Regions from separate parts of the Actinoplanes sp. CA-030573 genome, predicted to be linked through region 2. Evidence: riboswitches for the same ligand, from Rfam matches in the RefSeq annotation. Region 2 holds a riboswitch; the other holds the start of a gene.
What was found. Region 2 has a riboswitch for cyclic di-AMP ahead of ACQP2F_RS06765 (NlpC/P60 family protein). Riboswitches for the same ligand answer to the same signal wherever they lie in the genome.
Positions count from the first base shown of each region.

Region 1: it holds a riboswitch for cyclic di-AMP, as region 2 does, so the genes downstream of both, ACQP2F_RS03170 (transglycosylase family protein) here and ACQP2F_RS06765 (NlpC/P60 family protein) in region 2, are expected to answer to the same signal.

Region 1 is NZ_CP192038.1:685,983-696,113, forward strand. Features, by position in the region: gene ACQP2F_RS03155 (GatB/YqeY domain-containing protein) at 19-381, opposite strand; gene ACQP2F_RS03160 (LysR family transcriptional regulator) at 470-1,363, opposite strand; gene ACQP2F_RS03165 (YybH family protein) at 1,455-1,799, shown strand; gene ACQP2F_RS03170 (transglycosylase family protein) at 1,864-2,556, opposite strand; cyclic di-AMP (ydaO/yuaA leader) riboswitch at 2,558-2,714, opposite strand; gene ACQP2F_RS03175 (saccharopine dehydrogenase family protein) at 2,941-4,182, shown strand; gene ACQP2F_RS03180 (TetR/AcrR family transcriptional regulator) at 4,284-4,913, opposite strand; gene ACQP2F_RS03185 (GNAT family N-acetyltransferase) at 5,069-5,677, shown strand; gene ACQP2F_RS03190 (DNA glycosylase AlkZ-like family protein) at 5,751-6,821, shown strand; gene ACQP2F_RS03195 (DUF3040 domain-containing protein) at 6,992-7,282, shown strand; partial or broken gene ACQP2F_RS03200 (glycosyltransferase) at 7,711-8,904, opposite strand; gene ACQP2F_RS03205 (glycosyltransferase family 39 protein) at 9,027-10,131, opposite strand, start outside.
Region 2 is NZ_CP192038.1:1,460,743-1,470,873, forward strand. Features, by position in the region: gene ACQP2F_RS06715 (glycoside hydrolase family 13 protein) at 1-331, opposite strand, end outside; gene ACQP2F_RS06720 (HD domain-containing protein) at 342-1,058, opposite strand; gene ACQP2F_RS06725 (MHYT domain-containing protein) at 1,075-1,962, opposite strand; gene ACQP2F_RS06730 (GPGG-motif small membrane protein) at 2,119-2,262, opposite strand; gene ACQP2F_RS06735 (metallophosphoesterase family protein) at 2,302-3,045, opposite strand; gene ACQP2F_RS06740 (hypothetical protein) at 3,042-3,293, opposite strand; gene ACQP2F_RS06745 (nucleotidyltransferase) at 3,290-3,880, opposite strand; gene ACQP2F_RS06750 (dTMP kinase) at 4,045-4,755, shown strand; gene ACQP2F_RS06755 (SDR family NAD(P)-dependent oxidoreductase) at 4,823-5,518, opposite strand; gene ACQP2F_RS06760 (sigma-70 family RNA polymerase sigma factor) at 6,084-7,088, shown strand; gene ACQP2F_RS06765 (NlpC/P60 family protein) at 7,167-8,138, opposite strand; cyclic di-AMP (ydaO/yuaA leader) riboswitch at 8,153-8,318, opposite strand; gene ACQP2F_RS06770 (DUF3817 domain-containing protein) at 8,487-8,804, opposite strand; gene ACQP2F_RS06775 (hypothetical protein) at 8,815-9,225, opposite strand; gene ACQP2F_RS06780 (DUF6158 family protein) at 9,305-9,538, shown strand; gene ACQP2F_RS06785 (DUF1360 domain-containing protein) at 9,563-10,087, shown strand.

The DNA of each region.
Region 1 (10,131 bases), 770 kb from region 2:
AGCCGTGCGGGAGGACGGTCAGGCCGGCGGCAGGTGCGCCGCCAGCGCACGGACCTCACTGCGGAGCTGTTCCGCCCGGTCCGGGTGCCCGGCACGCTCGTATTGGTCGGCCGCCGTCTCCCGGTCGGCGAGCTCCGCCCGTACGATCCGCTCGATCTCTTCCTCGCTCAGCGTGCGCCGCTCCACCTCCGCCGCACCGACGCCGGTCGGCGCCTCTTCGATGGCGAGCCCCCTCGACGCGCCATCGGCCGGCACGACCGCCTCGGCATTGTCGATCGCAGCGAGCGTGGCGCGCAGTGCCGCCGTGGCCGCCCGGTCGCGCGATTTCATGGCAGCCGGGAGCGCGGCCCGGAGGCGGTGCCGGAGTGAGGTATCGGTCATGGCCGCGACGGTAACCGGCCATGACTGCCCGACGGCACCGATTTCCGTGGCGGCAGTCCTTCCATGACCGGTAGTCGCTGTGGAGTTCTCAACCAACCTCCGTCCGGCTCTCGCCGAACTCTCGTCTGCAATGCGGCAGCAGAGCGGCCAGGGCCGGACTAGGCCGATCCCGCCACACCAGAGCGAGCAGCGCCGGCAGCTCGACCCCCGAGATCGGCACGGCCACCAAACCCGGATGCAGCGACGCCATCGACTCGCTCAACACCGCAATGCCCAATCCTCGCGACGCCAGTTCGGCGACGGCTGTGGGTGCCGACGCGACCAACGCGACATCTGGGAACTTGCCCGCGGCCAAGCACGCCTCGTCAAATGCGGCGCGAATGCCGGTTCCCTCGGGCAACGTGATGAGAGCGTACGACAAGATCTCGAGCAGTGGTAAGTCCTTCTTTCCGGCCTGTGGATGGCCGGGCGGAACCAGTGCTACCAGGCCTTCCCGGGCGATCACGTGGCCGGTCAGCTGCGACGGTAGCTCGCCGGCGACACCGACGAGGGCGATGTCGGAGAAGCCGGCGAGCACGCGCTTGATGAGCGAGTCCGAGTCATCCTCCACGAGCTCGAGCTCGATCGCCGGGTACTCGTCGTGGAACGACGCGAGGGCCGCGAACAGCGGCTTGACCTCGCAGCCGCGGACCATCCCGACCGTGAGGTGACCGCGGACCAGCCCGTTGACCGCGTCGATCACCTCGCGCATGGCCTGGGCATTCTCGAGGGCTGCCTGAGCGAACGGAAAGGCGGCCTTCCCGGCCGTGGTCAGTCGGGCGACCCGGCCCGAGCGGTCGAACAGCGGCGATCCCAGCTCCTTCTCCAGGGCACGGATCTGAGCGCTCACACCGGACTGGCTGATGCGTACGCGCTCGGCGGCCCGGGTGAAGTTGGCCTCCTCGGCCACGGCGATGAAGTACTCGAGCTGGCGCAGTTCCATAACTGGGGATTCTAGCTACGAGAACAACTATGCGTTGGACTTCTGCTTGTGGTCGGCGAAGAGTGGCGGCATGACCGAACGAGCAAAGGCAATGAAGCCGGAAGACCTGACCCGTCTCTTCGTGGAGCGCGCCAACGCCAAGGATGCCGAGGGCATCGCGCTGCTGTACGAGGAGGACGCTGTCATGGCCTACCCGCCAGGTCAGCAGACCGTTGGCCGGGCGGCGATCCAGAAGTTCTGGGAGGACGTGCTGCCGAAGATGCCGTCGTTCCAGCCGGAGCCGCCGCTGCCCACTTTGATCAGTGGCGACCTGGCGCTGACCTCGACGCCGCCGAAGGACGGCGCGGGAGCGCGCGCCCAAGTGGTGCGCCGTCAGTCGGACGGCAGTTGGCTACGCGTGCTCGACCAGCCCGAGTTCGTGACACCGAAGGGCTGAGGCATGCCGCGGGGATGCGACCCGGCCACCGCGGGGGAGTGGCGACCGGGTCGCGAGCGGTGGATCAGAGAGCGATGCGCTGACCGGGGAAGATCAGGTTCGGGTTGGAGACAATGCCATGGTTCAGCTGGTAGAGGGTGTGCCAGCCGCCCTTGATGTGATTGCGGGTGGCGATGGCCGACAGCGTGTCGCCGGAGCGGACGACGTAGGTCTTGCCGGTGGCCTTCGCGGTCGTCGCACGGGTCACCACGTGCGACGACTTCGACGACTTCTTGGTCGTCTTGTGGGTGGTCGACTTCGAGGAGGTCGAGTGCTTCTTGTGCGAAGACTTCGACGTCGAGGACGACTTGGAGCCGGTGGTGTGCTTGGCCTTGTAGTGCTTCGAGGAGCCGGCCTTCTTGCCGCACACCGGCCAGGCGCCGATGCCCTGGCCGTCCAGGACCTTCTCGGCGATCCTGATCTGCTCCGAGCGGCTGGCCTTGTTGGCGGTGCTGGCGTACTTGCCGCCGCCGTAGGCCTTCCACGTACCGCGGGTGAACTGCAGCCCGCCGTAGAAGCCGTTGCCCGTGTTGATGCTCCAGTTGCCACCCGACTCGCACTGCGCGACGGCGTCCCAGTTCACACTGGACGCCTGGGCGGGGGAAGCCGGTCCGAGCAGAGCGGCCGTGCCCGCCACGCCGGCGGCCGTGAGGCCCAGCGCGAGACGGGCGTGCTTGCGCGCCCGCGACGTGCGGGCATGCTTGCGGATCTGTGCCATGACAGAGAAACCTCCACGCCTACGAGGTCAGCTGTCGGGTTCGGGCTGAGGTGCCCGGCCGCTCGTTCCGCGGCTTCACCCCGAGGCGCGATCTCCGCGCCGAGGAACTTGGGTCCCCCGCTCCCTGCCACGCGTTCGATTTCCGGCGGGCGGTGGCAGGGACTCGGCGTTCCACCCGCGGTGCCCGCGACTGCGGGACCGGCCGACGGTAACCACGAGGCCACGACATTGGCCAAGCTCGACAGGGGAAAGGTGACGTTGTTCTCACCGATTGCCCTATTTGATCTTTCTTTATGACGAGTATGACCGATAACGACCGATCTTTAATTACCGATCGGTAACTTGCCGCGACGGGGGCGGGATCCTGATGGAGAATCAGCGACCATGAGCGAGCGGGTCCGTGATCACGACATCGTCGTCTATGGTGCGTCCGGCTTTGTCGGCGTGCTCGTGGCGAAGTATCTGGCCGAGCACGCCCCGAAGGGCACGCGCGTGGCCCTTGCGGGACGGTCGGAAAGCAAGTTGTCCGAGGTCAGGGGCCGTCTGGGCGTCGACTGGCCGATCCTGGTGGCCGACGCCGCCGACGTGCCGGCCCTGGAGAAGCTCGCCAATGCGACCAAGGTTGTGATCACCACGGTCGGGCCCTACGCCAAATATGGCAAAGCGCTCGTCCGGGCCTGCGCCGCGGCCGGCACCGACTATGTGGACCTCACCGGTGAAGTCCTGTTCGCGCGGGAGAGCATCGACGAGAACCACGAGCTCGCCCGCACGACCGGCGCCCGGATCGTCCATTCGTGCGGGTTCGACTCGATCCCCTCGGACATCGGCGTGCATGTGCTCGATCAGCAGGTCAAGGCCGACGGCGCCGGCGAGCTCGCCGACACCACGCTGGTTGTCACCAGCATGAAGGGCGGCTTCAGCGGCGGCACGATCGACTCGATGCGACACCAGCTCGACATGGTCAAGACCGATCGGAAGCTGCGCAAGATCGCGGCCAGCCCGTACTCGCTGAGCCCCGACCGCGCGAAGGAGCCGGACCTCGGCCGGCAGGATGACACCGCCGTGCTCGACGCGTCCAAGGTGCACCCCCGGCTGCGGGGGATGCTGGCCCCGTTCGTCATGGCGTCCTACAACACGCGGGTGGTGCGGCGAAGCAACGCGCTGAGGAAGTGGGAGTACGGCCGAGCCTTCCGGTACCGCGAAGCGATGAGCGTGGGCACCTCGCCGCTCTCGCCGGTGATCGCGCACGGCACCCGGCTCGGGCTCGGCGCGCTGATGGCCGGCCTTTCGCTGCCGCCGACCCGGTATGTGCTCGACCGGGTGCTGCCCAAACCGGGGGAGGGACCGAGCGAGAAGGCGCGCAACTCCGGGCACTTCACGATGGACATCTTCGCGACGACGACCTCGGGCGCCCGCTACTCGGCGCGGGTCCGGGCCAAGGGTGACCCCGGCTACGCGGCCACGGCGGTCATGCTGAGCGAGTCGGCCTTGGCTCTGGTTCACGACCGCGATGCGCTGCCGCCGTCCGAGGGCGGCGTGCTGACCCCGGCCACCGCGCTCGGCGACGCGCTGGTGACCCGCCTCCGAGCAGCCGGAATGGAGATCACCGCAAGCAGAAGCGCCTAGGCCGAGGGCGGGGCCAAGCAGCCGGGCTCAGCGTAGGCGGCGTGGGGCGGGCGCCTGGCGCGGAGCCGGGCAGAGGGCTGATCGAGGCGCGGCGGAGACGGCTACAGCTGCTGCAGCACGGCCGTGCAGTAGTCGGTCAGATGATCGGCGAGCGGACCCGGGTCCTCCACCATGCCCTGGGACAGCCAGTCGATGATGACCTCGCTCAGGCCGGCCACGAGCGCGAGCAGCATCCGCTCGTACCGGAGCTCGTTGGTGGGGTGAGTCCCCACCCGGCGCAAGAGGTGCGCGAGGAACTGGGCGTCCTCGCGGAGCACGCCCCGCCGTCGCGTTTCCATGCGGGGTGCGTTGATGTAGATGACCTTGGCGCGCTCCGGATTGGCGCGCAGCATGTCGAGCAGGCGGCGCACCGCGGGCTGGAGCATTTCGTCGAGGCTGGTGGGTGATTCCGGAGTGGCTGCGGCGACGCCGGTGAGCAGCCATTTGTTCTGCTGGCGATGCAGTGCGCGGACGAGGTCGGCACGGTCGGCGAAATGTTCGTAGAAGTACCGTTTGGAGACCTTGGCGCCGGCGCAGACCTCGGCCACCGTGACGTCGTCGTAGTGGCGTGTGCCGAAGAGGTGCAGTGCGGAATCGAGAATCCGTTCGCGGCGGTCCGATGCCCGCTCCTCGCGCGATCGACCACCGTAAGTCTCGCCCCGCCGCGTCACCAACGCAGTCCGCTCGTCCACGAGATCTAAAGGTATTCCTTCCTCCGCCGTCCTGCCGCACGGCGGTCCGCGATCGTCCACTTCGCATAGCGGGCGATGTGCCATGACGAATCACTCATGGCCTTCATAACCATCGCTACTGGCCGGAACCGGGTCCTTACGGGCAGGATCAAGAGGTGTCCGCCAGCCGTCTTCCCTTTCCGCTCACGCTGACGGGCGACGGCATCGTCCTGCGCGAATGGCGCTCGGAAGACCTCGATGATCTCGTCGCGATGCTCGACGAACCGGACATTGCGCGCTGGACGCCGATGCCCTCGCCCTTCGACGTCGAGGCCGGCATCGCTTACCTCAAGCGTGCTCACCAGGGCCGGGTCAGCGGCCAGCGAATCCAGCTCGCGATCACCGAGGACGGCGGTCGCCCGCTCGGGGAGGTCCTGCTCTTCGGCGTCGACGCCGGCCTCCGCGAGGCCGAGCTGGGCTATCTGGTGGGCGCGCGCGATCGACGGCGCGGGCTCGCGTCGGGGTCACTCTCACTTCTCAGCTCGTACGCGCGGAGCACGTTGCAACTTACCCGCCTTCTCCTGCGGATCGACCCGTCCAATACGGCCAGCGCCGCCGTGGCCCGGCGCTGCGGCTACCGCCTGACCGGGGAGCCTCCGATCCTGCAGGTCGGCCCGCACGGCCCGAGCAGCCTGGACACGTGGGAGCTGCTCGACGTGCGCGGCGGCTCCCGCCTTGATCGCCTGAAAAATGTCGCAGCCCGGCGGTACGGTCGTCGCACTTAGCAGTCGCACCCGGAGGTGGGTGCACCAGCGATCCCGGGAGGGTGCCGTGGTCAGCGTCGACCGTGCACAGGTGATGGCATATCGGGTGGCCGCTCTGGGCCTGGCCGAGCGCTCCCGGAAACGTCCCGCCGACCTGGCCGTCCTCGACCTCGGCGTCCAGGAGTATTCGCCCGGTTCGCAGTTCGTCGCCCTGTCCGCCCGCACGTCGGCCGCCCTCGACGACGATCGTTTGATCACCGTGTGGGCCGCCCGCGGCGCACCCCATCTGCATCGCCGGGCCGATCTCGCGACCCTGGTCAAACAGCTGTGGCCCGTCAGCGACGCCGACGCGTCGGCGCGCATCCGCAGCACCCAGATCGCCGAGGGCATGAAGCTCGGCATCGCCGCGTTCACCGCCACCGCGTCGGCGTTCCGCGAGGTGGTGACCGACTCGATGCCTCGCGGCGAGGTCAGCACGCAGGTGAGCAAACGGGTCCCGCGCGAGCTCACCTACCAGTGCCGGTCCTGCGGCGCCCGGCACATCGCCGGCAACGTCTGGCAGCACCCGGGTCTGGCCGGCGGCGTCGAGGTCGAGTCGCGCGGCCGCGAGGCGATGCTCGGCCCGATTCCCGACGCTCCACCGCAGCCCAGCGAGAACGATGGCATCGAGCAGCTGATCACGACCTATCTGCGCCTGCTGGGGCCCGCGACTCCGGCCGAGGTCGGGAAATACCTGGGCAGCACGACGACCGAGATGAAAGGCGTGTGGCCGTCGAGCGGGCTGGCCGAGGTGCGGGTCGACGGCCGTAAAGCGTGGCTGCCGGAGTCCGCCGTGGACGATCTTGTGAAGGCCGAGCCGCCGGCCGGGGTGCGGCTGCTGCCGGCGATGGATCCGCTGATCCAGGCCCGCGATCGCGACCTGCTGGTGCCCGATCGGGCGCAGCAGAAAGAGGTGTGGCGGGTGCTCGGCAACCCGGGCGTGCTGCTGCTCGACGGGGAGATCATGGGCGTCTGGCGGGCGAAGATGGCCGGCCGCAAGAGGGTCGACCTCAGCCTGACGACGTTCGTCCCGCTGCCGCCCGGCCGCCGAAAAGAGATCGAGGCCGAGGCCGCCGAGGTGGCCCGGGGCCGGGGCGTGCCGGAGGCAACGATCTCCTTCGGCTGACGCGTCATACAGATGGTGGCGAGGTTCGCTACCGCTGGGCGTAAATCGGGCGATTGACGGGAACTGGCATCCATGGAGGTGTCCGGAAGGCAACGCGCGAGTAACAATGGCATCGATCGAGATGCTCTTCCTCGATCGACGGGCAGGCCTGGCCCGAGCGGAGGTGCGACATGCTGAGCAGGGAAGACAGTCGCCGGCTGGCGGAGTTGGAGCGCCAGCTGAGGCGTGACGACCCGGATTTCTGCGCCCGCATGACCGCCGGCGCCGAGCACACGTCCGCGCCATCCGGGCGCGGCATGACCTTGTCGCTGATCTTCACCGCCGCCGTGATCTGGGCGGCGGCCGTCGTTCTCGGCGTCCTCGGCTGGTGGATCGCCGCCGTGATCGCCGCCTTCTGCGCCACCGTCGTGGTGTCCACGTTGGCCGTCTGGGTAGTCCGCCGCCGCCGCCGTCGCCGCTGACCGCCGCCGATCGCCGCCGACCGCCGCCGACCGCAGCTGATGCGTGGCGTGCGAAGGAAGGCGGGTGTGGCGGCAGGGCAGGGCGCGGGCGGGCTGAGAGGGTGGCGCGTCGCCGGCATGGCCGGGCGGGGCGCGGGCGGGCAGAGGAAGGGTGATGCGTGGCCGGCATCGGCAGGGCGGCGCGTTCAGGCCTGGGGATGGCCGGCCTGGTGAGAGCGCGGCTGGCCGTGTGAGCGGGCGACCGACGGGGTGTGAGAGCGGTCAGGCGAGCCGAATCCCGGGTGGGTGGGCGAGCCGGTGCCTGAGAGATTAGGTGCGACGAATCCCGGGTGGGCGGGCGAGCCGGTGCCCGAGGGATTAGGTGCGACGAATCCCGGGTGGGTGGGCGCGACGGACCCGGAGCGGGCGCGCGAGCGGAACACCCAGATCCGCAGCATCAGGAAGCGGACCGCGGTGGCCAGCAAGTTCGCGAGGATCAGGACGGCCAGCTCGACGTGCTTGGCCGGATGGGCCGACGCCGCGTCGAGCAGCGCCAGGGAACCGCTGGTCAGGGACAGGCCTATCGCGAAGACGATCAATCCCTGGGCCTGGTGCCGCCAGGCGCCGTCGTTGCCGCGTACGCCGAACGTCACTCGGCGGTTGACGGCGGTGTTGGCGATCGCGGTGACGAGCAGGGCGACCAGGTTGGCCCACTGTGGGCTGATCGCGGTGCGCAGGAGCGCGTACAGCAGCAGGTAAGCCAGCGTGCTTGCCACCCCGACCGCGGCGAATCGGATCAGTTGGCCGGTGAGGCCGGCCGGAACGCCGGCCATCGGCAGCGGGTTGCGGCCCAGCTGCTCGCGCAGCGTGGCCAGCGGCAGACGGCCCGAGCCGAACGCGCGCAGCAGGCGCGCTATGCCTTTCAGGTCGGCGACGGCGGTCGCGACGATGTCCACCCGGCTGTCCGGATCGTCCACCCAGTCGACCGGCACCTCGTGGATCCGCAGGCCGGCGCGCTCGGCGATGACCAGCATCTCGGTGTCGAAGAACCAGCCGGTGTCCTCGACCATCGGCAGCAGCCGCTCGGCCACGTCGGCGCGGATCGCCTTGAAGCCGCACTGGGCGTCGGAGAAGCGGGCCGACAGCGCGCTGCGCAGGATCAGGTTGTAGCTGCGGGAGATGAACTCGCGCTTGGCGCCGCGGACCACGCGGGAGCCGCGCGCCAGGCGCGACCCGATCGCGAGGTCCGAATGACCGGAGATCAGGGGGGCGACCAGCGGAAGGAGGGCGCCGAGGTCGGTCGAGAGATCCACGTCCATGTACGCGAGGACGGCCGCGTCCGACCTCGTCCAGACGTGCTTGAGGGCGCGCCCTCGTCCCTTCTCGGTGAGATGCACCGAGGCCACGCCGGGCAGCTCCCGGGTCAGCCACCGGGCCACATCGGCGGTCGAGTCGGTGCTCGCGTTGTCGGCGATCGTGATCCGGAATCGGTACGGGAAATGCGTGGCGAGATATGCGTGGAGGCGCCGCACGCACGGCTCGAGGTCGATCTCTTCGTTGTAGACGGGAACGACCACGTCGAGCACCGGGGCGTCGAGCCGGGTCGGGTCGGCGTCGTGCGATGGCAGCGTCGTCAGGCTCATGTCACCAAAGGTCGGGCTCGCCCCTGGGCAATTCGTATGGCGGTCCTGTGGCGGCCCTGTGAGTCTGAAAACGGCAAAACGGGCGGCACCCGGTAAGGGTGCCGCCCGTCGTGGAAACGCGGTCAGGAGGTCAGGTCGTAGACCGTGACGGAGCCGACGGTCGTGGCCGTGAAGTTGTCGGCCACCCACTGGGCGATCTCGGAGCTGTCGTCGCTGCTGCCCGTAGTGGCGAAGTTGCCGATGAAGTAGTGGATCTTCCCGTCGGCGACGTACTGCTGGAACTGTGCCAGCGTCGGGGAGGGGTCGGTGCCGTTGAAGCCGCCGATCGCCATCACCGGGTCGCCGGTCGCGAGCTGGTAGCCGGACGCGTTCTGCGAGCCGACGGTCGCGGCCACCCACGTGTACTGCGACGCGTTCGCCTCGAGCAGCGATTTCATCTCGTCGCTGACCGACACGGCGTCGAGGAGACCACCCATGCCACCGCGACCGAAGCCACCGCCGGGAAAACCGCCCTGGGCGGTGCCGTTTTGCGAGGTCCCACCAGGGAAGCCGGGGAACCCTGGGGCGCCCCCGCGAGCGAAGCCGCCTCCACCGAAGCGGCCGCCGCCCGGGCCGCCGCCGAAACCGGTGGACGGCCCGGCGGACGGAATCGAGCCGGTATGTGCCTCGGAGGCGGTCTGCACCGCGTACGCCGCCGGTCCGGAAAGAACCGCAACCAAGGCAGCGCCCGCCGCCACCAGTCCGATCCGCGCCGATAGGCGCTGCGTGGCCACCACCGCGACCGCCGCGCCCAGCCCGCCGACCAGCACCACCCAGCGCAACCAGGGAACGAAGTCCGGGGTGCGCCCCAGCAGGTGATAGCACCACCAGGCCGTCACCGCGATCGCCGCGCCCAGCGTCCACGCCGCAACCGGCTCTCTGCGGGCCCGCCACAGCATCACCGACCCGATGCCGACCACCGCGCCCACGGCCGGCGCGAGCGCCACCGTGTAGTACGCGTGGAAGATCCCCTGCATGTAGCTGAAGACCAGCCCGGTCCCCACCAGCCAGCCACCCCACAGCACCAGCGCCGCTCGCCCGCGATCGGTGCGCAGCCGTGGCGCGGTCAGCACCAGCCCCGCCACCAGCACGATCAGCGCACCCGGCAGCAGCCACGAGATCTGGCCGCCCTGCGAGCTGTCGAACATCCGCAGCAGGCCGGTCTCGCCCCAGCCGCTGCCGCCACCC
Region 2 (10,131 bases):
ACCACTCGTGCGCGCTCGAGGTGTGGTTGGGCACGAGATCGACGATGACCTTCAGCCCCAGGTTGTGCGCCTCGGCGATGAGCTTGTCGGCGTCGCCGAGGTCGCCGAAGAGCGGATCCACCGCCCGGTAGTCGGCCACGTCGTAGCCGGCGTCGTTCTGCGGTGAGGGGTAGAAGGGCGATAGCCACACGGCGTCGATGCCGAGGTCCTTGAGGCGGGGCAGGCGCCCGGTGATGCCGGGCAGATCGCCCATCCCGTCGCCGTCGCTGTCCGCGAACGAGCGGGGATAGACCTGGTAGATGACGGCGTCGCGCCACCAGCGGTTGTGCATGCCGCCCAGGCTAGCCGTCGAGGATTGCCGCGAATCTCTCCTCCGCCAGGTCGAGCTGGTCGAGGATGTGGTCCTTGGCCTCCAGCGACAGCGGCGTGTCCGGCCGCCCGACCAGCTCACGCAGCTTGGGCACGAGAGGCCGGTACTTGGTGGCCGACGAGTACGCCTTGTCCGGGGTGGTGTGCACGACGCCCACCCCGTTGTCGGTGAAGTCGGACACCTTGATCACCCGAGCCCACGGGTCCCGGTCGAGGCTGGCCGCCACGTGCTCGCGATATTGCTCGTGGCGGTCGCGCTCGGGGTCGTACTGCGGGTTGGTGACCGAGCGGACCAGCTCGGCCACCCGCGGGTTGAAGCGGCGGGCCAGCTCGGCGATCGCGGCCTCGGTCAGCTCGCCGTGCGTGCCCTCGGCCAGCATGCCGAGCTCGGCCGGGTGGTCCTCGACGGCGTCGTGCAGCAGGGCCGCGGTCAGCACGTCGACGTCGTGGACCCCGTAGTACTTGATGATGCGGATCGCGACCCGCAGCAGGTGGTTGAGGTACGGCTCGCGGACCCGGCGGTCGCCGGCGTGCAGCTTGGCGGCCAGTTCGAGCGCCGCCACGAGCTGGTCCCGCTCGTCGGGCGGGAACGACTCGACCTCCAGGAGGAACCGCTCGCGCAGCCCCTCCACGCCATAGACCTCGGTGATCGCATGCAACGGCATCGACAGCAGCATCCGTGGCGCCATGCCGACACTTTAATGGTCAGTTCCCGGTGGTGGACCGGATCGGGACCGGACGGGGTGACGGGCGACGCGAGCCCGCCGCGGCGGTCGTGTCGAACGATGCCTGCTTGAGTGACCAGGCATTACCGCTTTCGGCGTGCACGCCCCGCTTCGGGTTGCCGGCGCCGTCGGTGAACTCCTCCTCGGTCATCGCCTGCAGCGCGCTCAGCGCCACCCCGACGATCGTGGCCGCGGTGATCAGCGTGATCGGGACGATCATCGTGAGCGGCCGGACGCCGTGCACCTGCATGATCGCGGACGGATCGAGGTGGACCGACATGGCGGCCATCCCGGTGTAGTGCATGCCGCACACGGCGATCGCCATGATCCCGGCGGCCACGCTGACCCGGGGCCAGCCGCGCACCGAGATGGCGAACCACAGCGCAACGGTGGCGGCGACGCAGGCGATGACCACCGAGGCCGCCACCAGCGACAGGTTGTAGGTCATGTGCCCGGCGACGTGCATGCCCTCCATGCCGGTGTAGTGCATGACGAGCACGCCGGAGCCGGTCAGCGTGCCGGCGCCGATCACCTTGGGCAGGCTGCGCTTGCCGTGGCCGACGATGACCAGGCCGAGTCCGACCGCGACCACGGCGGCGATCATGCTGAGCAGGGTCATCGGCAGGTCGTAGCGGACCGGGCTGGCCGGCACGTCGAAGCCGAGCATGGCGGCGAAGTGCATGAGCCAGATGGCGCCGCCGCCGATGGCGAACGCCGCGATGCCGAGCCATCGGTTGCGCCGGCCCCGGGTGCGGGCGTCGCGGGCGCGGGCGGTGCAGAGGAGCCCGAAGAACGAGCCCAGGAATGCCAGCAGGTAGGCGGCGAGGGGGTTGAAGACCCCGTACGTGAAGTGATGGACCTCGGTCACTGCGAACCTCGCGATGGATCGACGGATGTTCGCAGGTGATTTACGGCCAAATGGGCGGCCGTTCATCGCACGCCGTGTGCGGTCCCATCACAAAGAGGAACCGGAACCGCCGATACGGCGGTCCCGGTTCGCGACTCGGTTTCGAGGGAGGAGGGATCAGGTGAAGATGCTGACGCCACCCGGGCCTACCAGCAGGCCAACGATGATCAGCACGATGCCCCAGAGGAGCTGCCGCCGGAACAGCGCGAGGATGCCGGCGACCACCAGGATGACTGCGAGGATCCAGAGGAGAACGTCCATGCGGTCGAGTTACCCGGACGCCTCGAAAAGAAAACCCACCTATGTGGCGACCAATTCGAGATCGACTTCATCGGACAGAAGCTGGTAGACGTTGTACGCCTGCTTGATCACCGGGTGGGCCACGTTGCGCACCGGGACGCCGCCCGGCGTACGGCCGCGCTCCGACCCGTGGTGTGCGTGCCCGTGCAGGGCGAGCGCCGTCGGTGCCGCGTCGATCGCCCGGCCGAGCTGGTAGCAGCCGAGGAAGGGGTAGATCTCCAGCGGCTCGCCGAGCAGCGTGTCCGGCACCGGGGCGTAGTGGGTCAGCGCGACCAGCGCGTCGACTTGGATCGAGAGCAGGGCGTCCTGGAGGCGCTGGGCGATCACCTCGGTGGTGCCGACGAAGTCCTTCATCTCGCGCTCGCCGAAGTTGCTGGCGCAGGCCCCGGCGAACCCGCCGCCGAAGCCCTTCACGCCGGCGATGCCGAGGCGGTGCCCGTGCAGCTCGAGGACGGTCGTGTCGCCCTCGAGCACGGTGATGCCGGAGTCGGTCAGCACGTCGGTGACCCGGGCCTGCTGGTCGCTCTGGTGGTCGTGGTTGCCCAGCACGCACACCACCGGCACGCCCAGCCCGCCGAACTCGGTCGCGAAGCAGCGCGCCTCCTCGACGGTGCCGTGCCGGGTCAGATCGCCGGCGACGAGCAGCGCGTCGGCCCGCTCGGGCAGCTGCTCGAGGGCCGGCCGGAACCGGCCCAGCACGTCCTTGTCCACGTGCACGTCGCCCACGGCGGCGATCCTGATCATGAAATCTCCTCCACCTCGCTGGGTGCCTGTGTCCTCGTGATCCCGATGTCGCAGGTGATCTCCACGTCCGGGAAGCGCTCGTTGATCTGCCGGCAGATCTCGTCCCGCCGGTGCGCGCTCTCCACCTCGCCACCGAGCACGAGCAGGTGCTCGCGGCGCTGCACGGTGATGCCGAGCTCCGCGATCCGCCCGTCGGTGAGCAGACTCTGGATCTCGGCTTCCAGGTATTCGTCGAGTTGAGTGCTCATCTGTCTCCCCTACCCCCATCCGGCTCGTTCCCACCGGCGGGAACGACGTCCAACCGGTCGAGCAGGATCAGGAACGCTTCGGCGTACGGAGATCGGGACGTCTCCCGGCGTACGCGATCCCAGTCGATCTGCTCGCGCAGCGACCGTGCCACCGGGAAGCCGGTGGCGAAGTCGCAGTAGTGCTGGCTGTAGCTCAGCAGCTTGTGGATCATCAGCTGGGTCGCCGAGATCACCGGCATGTTGATCGCCTCGACCGAGATCATCTCGCTGTCGCGCAGCGTCTCGTCGGTGACCGGCGTCTCCACCGGCCGATGGATGAGGTCCACCATGCGGTCCTCGTCGTAGACCTTGACCAGCCAGTCCTCGGGCGGTTGCTCGGTGCGGAAGCCGACCGCCGCGAGCGCCTTCAGTGCCTGCTCGGCGTCCTGCTCGCGGATCAGGAAGTCGACATCGTGGTCGCTGGAATGACCGCCGTGCGCGTACACCGCGAAGCTCCCACCGAGCGCGAAGGGGATGTCGGCCGCCTTGAGGGTGGAGGCCACCCGCTTGAGCGTGCCGGCCAAGCCTTCGTCCACGTGGTGCGGCATGGGCGTTCTCCCTGTTCGACGTGTGCGGTTCGGGTCGTATTGCGGTACCCGAGCCGCTTCCCCTTGAACCTCACGCCAAAATCAACTGCTACACCCGATTTTGGTACGGAATGAGCACCGTTGCTCGGAAACACACTGGGCAACCCTGGTTACCGTTGGTAGGCATGACCCGCCAGCCACGCACCATCGCCCTGGTCGGCATCGACGGATCGGGCAAGACCACCCAGGCCCACCGCCTGGCCGACGACCTGGCCGCCGAAGGCCTGCGCGCCGCCTACCGCCGCAACGCCGGGGGCCGTCGCTGGTTCGGTCGCCTGGCCGCGGCCCTGGGCCGCGGCGACGACGCCGAGGACCTGCTCGGCCGCCGCGGCATGTTGTTCATCGAGTCCGTGCTGCGCTGGCTGGCCATCCTCCGCACCCTGCTGCGCCGGGCCTTCACCGGCGAGATCACGGTGATGGACCGCTACGCCGCCTGCCAGTACGCGAGCCTGCGCGCCCGGGCCGCGGGCCCGTCCGCCGAGCGCCGCGCCCGTCTCGCCTACCGCCTGTTCCCGCGCCCGGACGTGACCTTCCTGCTGGCCGTGGACCCGCTGATCGCCCACGACCGCATCGAGCGCCGCGGCTACGACCACGAGAGGGTCGAGTATCTGTCGGCCGCCGCGGCCGCCTACCGTTCGCTGCCCGAGTACGCCGATTTCGTGCTCATCGACGCCAACGGCACCCCGGCCGAGGTCGCCGCCGAGATCCGGGCCCGGCTGCCGCTCCCGGCGCCGGTGACCCCGGCCCGTTCCCGGGTCCGCGCGATGATCCTGGCCGGCGGCCCCCTGATCGCCGGCGCCACCGCCCTGGGCTACCAGCTGGCCGAGACGCTGTAGGCCGGCCGCCCAGCCAGCGCCGGGCGGCGGTCCAGCGCCGGGCGGCGGGCCGGCGCCGGGCGGCCGGCTAGGCCTGGCCGTAGACCGGGATGGTCGCGCCCGTGGTCGGCGCCGAGTCGTCCGAGGCCAGGAAGACGATCGTCGGGGCGATCTCCGCCGGGCGCACCCAGCGGGAGAAGTCCGCGTCCGGCATGTCGCGCCGGTTGGCCGGGGTGTCGATCACGCTGGGCACGATCGTGTTGCAGCGCACCTTCTGCTTGCGGTACTCGACCGCGACCGCCCCGGCGAAGGCCAGCACCGCCGCCTTGGCCGTCACATAGCCGGCCGCCCCGGCGAACGGCGCCACCGCGGCCCGCGACGAGACGCAGACGATGCCGCCACCGCCGGCCGCCACCAGGTGCGGCAGGGCCGCGGCCGTCACCAGGTAGGTGGGACGCAGGTTCAGCGCGAGCAGGCGCTCGAACTCCGCGACCGGGGTGTCGGCCACGAGACCGCTCCCGGCGTACGCACCCGCGAGATTGACCACCGCCCGCAGCGGCGCCCCCGGTTCCGCGGCCGCGACCGCCATCGCGGCAGTGATATCCGTCTCATCGGCGAGATCCGCTTCGACCACGATCGCGTCCGGCAGGGAGGCCCGGGACCCCGGCCGCACCGGTGCCACCACCCGCCAGCCGGCGGCCGCGAAGGCCGCCACCGTGGCCCGGCCGAGCCCGCCGGCGCCGCCGGTGACGAATGCCGTCCGTCCGTTTTCCATAAGGATCATGCTGCCCGCTCATCCGCCCCGGACGGTGTGGTTCTCGTCACGTCCGTCGCAGGATGATCCATGGGTCGCGGTTCGTTGCGAAAAGGGCCGTCACCTGCACGGGCGTCACCCTTGCGGGCGAGTGAAGTGGAGGCGCGCGTGCCGCATTGTGGCAGGTGTCCCGTTCGGCCCGGCCCATCGGGATCTTTTCGATGAGCCTTTTGTTTCAAGACGGTCGCGAACCTGTCGATGCTGCACGTGAACCCGGGAAGCCGAGCGGCCGTACTGGGTAGTGACGGATGTCCCATGGTCTGTGGTGATGCCCGTCGCTGCGACGGATGAGGGGCCGATGGTGTCATTGAGGCGATGGCGGGTATGCGTCTTGGTGCGCGACCGCCGCCGGCCGCGGCGCGCGAATGCCGCTTGGAGAGCCTCCTCCTCAGGAACATCGCACTCGGCTCTCAGCAATCACCCAGGCATTCGTGACACTTTCGACCCACCAGCCGGAATCAGTGCGACCAGTCATTTGTTGTGTAGATGCCAGTAACCGCAATGCACGTCTTGCGGACGTTACGGGGAGGAACTGATGAACACAGGGTTTGCCCGTAACGGGGTAAGTAGTGAACGCAATGAGGGGACCGTGGGCAACGTGGAGAAGAGCACCGTCATGCGGACCGACCAGGTCGCCGAGGAGCGAGACCTGGTCGGCGTCTACCTGCACGAGATCTCCCGGACGCCACTGCTGAGCGCAGCCGAGGAAGTCGAGCTTTCCAAGCAGATCGAGGCGGGCCTCTACGCGGAGTTCCTGCTCGACGAGGGCGAGATGCCCCGTGGCGTGAGCCGCGAGGAGCTGGAGCGGATCGTCCACGAGGGTCAGCGGGCGAAGGATCTGTTCATCCGGGCCAACCTGCGTCTGGTGGTCTCGATCGCCCGGCGCTACGTGCGCTCGGGCATGCCGATGCTCGACCTGATCCAGGAGGGCAACACCGGCCTGGTCCGCGCGGTGGAGAAGTTCGACTACGAGCGCGGCTACAAGTTCTCGACGTACGCGACGTGGTGGGTGCGCCAGGCGATCAGCCGGGCCATCGCCCAGCAGGAGCGCACCGTGCGCCTCCCCGTGCACCTGGTCGAGGACGTCAACCGGATGCGCAACGTCACCCGCCAGCTCGTCCGCGAGCTCGGCGCCGACCCCGAGCCCGAGCAGATCGCGGCGGCGCTCGGCGTGACCGTGGAGCGGGTCAACGAGCTCACCCGGTGGGCGCAGGACACGGTCTCGCTCGACACCCCGGTCGGCGACGACGGCGACACCAACCTCGGCGACCTGGTCGCCGACAGCGACGCTCCCTCCCCGGAGGAGATCGTGCTGACCGCGCTCGAGCGGCAGCGGATCGAGGGCCTGCTCAACCACCTCGACGACCGGTCGGCCGGCATCATGCGGGCTCGCTACGGTCTCGAGGACGGCCGGGAGCACTCGCTGACCGAGGTGGCCTCGCGCTTCTCGCTCAGCCGGGAGCGCATCCGCCAGCTCGAGATCCAGGCGCTCGGCCGGCTGCGTGAGCTGGCCCGGGCCGAGGGTCTGCAGGCCGCCTGAGCACCGAACCCCCCCCGACGACAGAGACGCGAAAGGCCGGTACCCGGACGGGTACCGGCCTTCTTGGTGCGCGGGGAACTACCGGACCCGGCCGTAGCCGTACGGGGTCATGATGTTCATCGACCTCTTCTTGATCGGCTCGCCCTCGCGGGAGGCGTCGATGATCATGCCGCCGCCGACGTACAGGCCGACGTGGCCGAGGCTGCGGTAGAACACCAGGTCGCCCGGCTTCAGCTGGGACTTGGTGATGCGGGCCGTGGCGCTGTACTGGGCGGCCGCGTTGTGCGGCAGCGACTTGCCGGCCTTGGCCCAGGCGGCCATGGTCAGGCCCGAGCAGTCGAAGGTGTTGGGCCCGGAGTCGCCGTAGCCGTAGTACGCCGGCTTGTTCGCCTGCACGTACGCGAAGTCGACCGCGATGCCGGCCGAGCCGGAGATGCTCGGCGCCTTGCCCGCGGCCCCCGAGACGCCGGGCTCGGTCGCGCTGCCGAACGCCTGCTCCCGCATCGCGCGCAGCTTCTTGATGTTGGCCTCGATCGTCTTCTTGCGGGCGGCCATCGCCTTGAGCTGCGCCTGCTGCTTCTCCTGCGTCGTCTTCAGCGCGGCCTGCCGGTCGGCGTACGTCCGGGTGGTCTCCGTGTAGTCGCTGATGTCGCGCTGGTTCGACCGGCTGATCATCTCGAGGTAGCTCATCCGGTCGATCAGGCTGCTCTGGTCGCCGCCCAGCAGCGCGCTCATTGGCCCGACCCGACCCTGCATGTAGGCGGTGGCGGCGACCGACTGGACCTGGGCCTCGGCGACGACCATCTTGGCCTTGGCCGGGGCGATCGACGCGGCCAGCTTCTTCTGGTCGTCGGCGGTCTTCTTCAGGTCGATGTTGAGCTTGTTGTACGACTCGGTGATGTCCTCGAGCTGGTTCGACGCGGTCTCGATCTGCTTCTTGAGCTCGCTCTCCGACGGCGCCGCGTGGGCCGAGGTCGCCATGGACCCGGTCAGCGCGACCGCCATGGCCGCGACCACGAGGGAACGAAGCCTGGTGCGGGGGGTTGGCACCGGTTGCTGAACCTTTCTTCCGCTTCGGCCGCCTACCGGGTTAGCTGACGCCTGCGTTTCCGGAAGATCAGTGGGCGGGAAGAAGGCCCTACCGCTGGACGCGGATTCACCCCGGTAACGCGGTTCCCCGGTTCGGCCACGCGCCCGGGGGACGGCGCGCCGATTCGGCGGCGTTGGCCGGCGCCACCCGGAGGGAAGTGGCTGCGGACCGAACCAACCGCATTAACTTATCGATGCGGGAAACAAAATCAAGGTCTCTGTGCGGGATTTAAGGTAATCGCCAGATATGCGCCAATGATCCCGATAACACATTGTCATTCGACGAAGACGGCGCGTCATTCGCGGCCCTCAAACGGGACTTTTCGCCAGCTCGGCGGGAACCCACGCGTTGGTGACCTTACGCTCCGCCCAGAACGAGAGGAAGGGGATCGTGCCGGCCGCCATGACCAGGATCATCCGGGGGAACGGCCAGCGGGCGCGGCGGGCCAGATCGAAGGTCAGCACCAGGTAGACCATGAACAGGAAACCGTGCAGCGGGCCGACGACCGCAACCACGGTGTCGTTGTCGCCGAGGTACTTCAGCGGCATGCCGACCAGCACCAGCGCGAGCAGGCAGACGCCGACGATCCACGCGATGATCCGATAGCGGGTGAGGGCTCCCTGCACGGTGCACTTCCTATTTGTTGGAGTAACCCGGGTAGTCCGAGGGGCGGGCGCCGGGGTGGGCGGCCAGCCAGGTGAGGTAGTCGTTGTAGGCGTCCAGCTCGGGGTCGTCCTCGGCGGCCGGCGCCGGCACGGCGACCCGGACCGGCCGGCCGACCGTAACAGGCGAGCCTGGGAGCCGTTCCTCCTCGGCCTCGTCGTCCTCCGGCGGCGCGGGGGGACGGCGGGCGAGCTGCACCTCGCGGAACCAGAGGAACGCGAAGAAGGCCGCGAAGACCGGCCACTCGAATGTGTAACCCCAGCTCAGTGTGTTGCCACCGCTGGCCCGGCTGAACTGCCACCAGCCCAGGCCGAGGCAGCCCACCACGGCGGCGAGCGCGAGGACGTGCCGGACGATCCAGGCCGGCGTCCACAGCCCCTTCATGCCCGCCAGCGTACCGGCGCGCGTTTGGCCGCCGTCCGCATGGGCAACCGTGCTGGCAAGCACACCAACGGAGGTAACCATGACGGACGCCCAGCTTCACAACGAGACCGGCGTGGAGCCGGCCACGCTCGCGGACGAGGACCTCTTCCGGGAGCTTGCCAGCCTCTACCGGACCCGGCTGGCGACGCTGCGGCACGGTCCCGACGCGGCCCTGGACAACCATTTCCGGCGCACCGCCGACCTGGAGACCGAGTACATGGTCCGGTACCCCGGCCGCGAGGTCGACCCGTCCCGCCTGACGCAGGACTTCTGACCGCCGACCCGAAGGGCCCCCCTCATGACGGACACCATGCGTGACCGCCTGTCGCACGTCGCCGACTCGTACGCGCCGCACGAGCACCGCCCGCTCGCCGGCTACCTGGCCGCGATGGGCGCGTTCGGCACGCTGGCCGCCGCCCTGGCCGGTGCGGCCAAGCTCACCGGCCGCCCGGTGCCGGGCCGGCCCGCGACCGCCGACGTGGTGCTCATCTCGATCGCCACCCACAAGCTCAGCCGCCTGCTGGCCAAGGATGCGGTGACGAGCCCGCTGCGGGCGCCCTTCACGCGCTATGCCGAGCCGGCCGGGGCGGCCGAGCTCAACGAGGAGGTACGCGACGAGGGCAGCTCGCTGCGGCACGGCATCGGCGAACTGATCACGTGCCCGTTCTGCCTCGCCGTGTGGGTGGCGACCGGCCTGACCGGCGGGCTGGTGCTCGCCCCGCGCCTGACCCGGCTGGCGGCGACGGTCCTGACCGCCACCGCCGCCTCCGACTTCCTGCAGATGGCCTACGACGCGGCCAAGGGCGCCGCCGGCGAGAAGTGACCCGGGTCACAATCGCTTACGGAATCGTCCCGGGCCGCCGACGG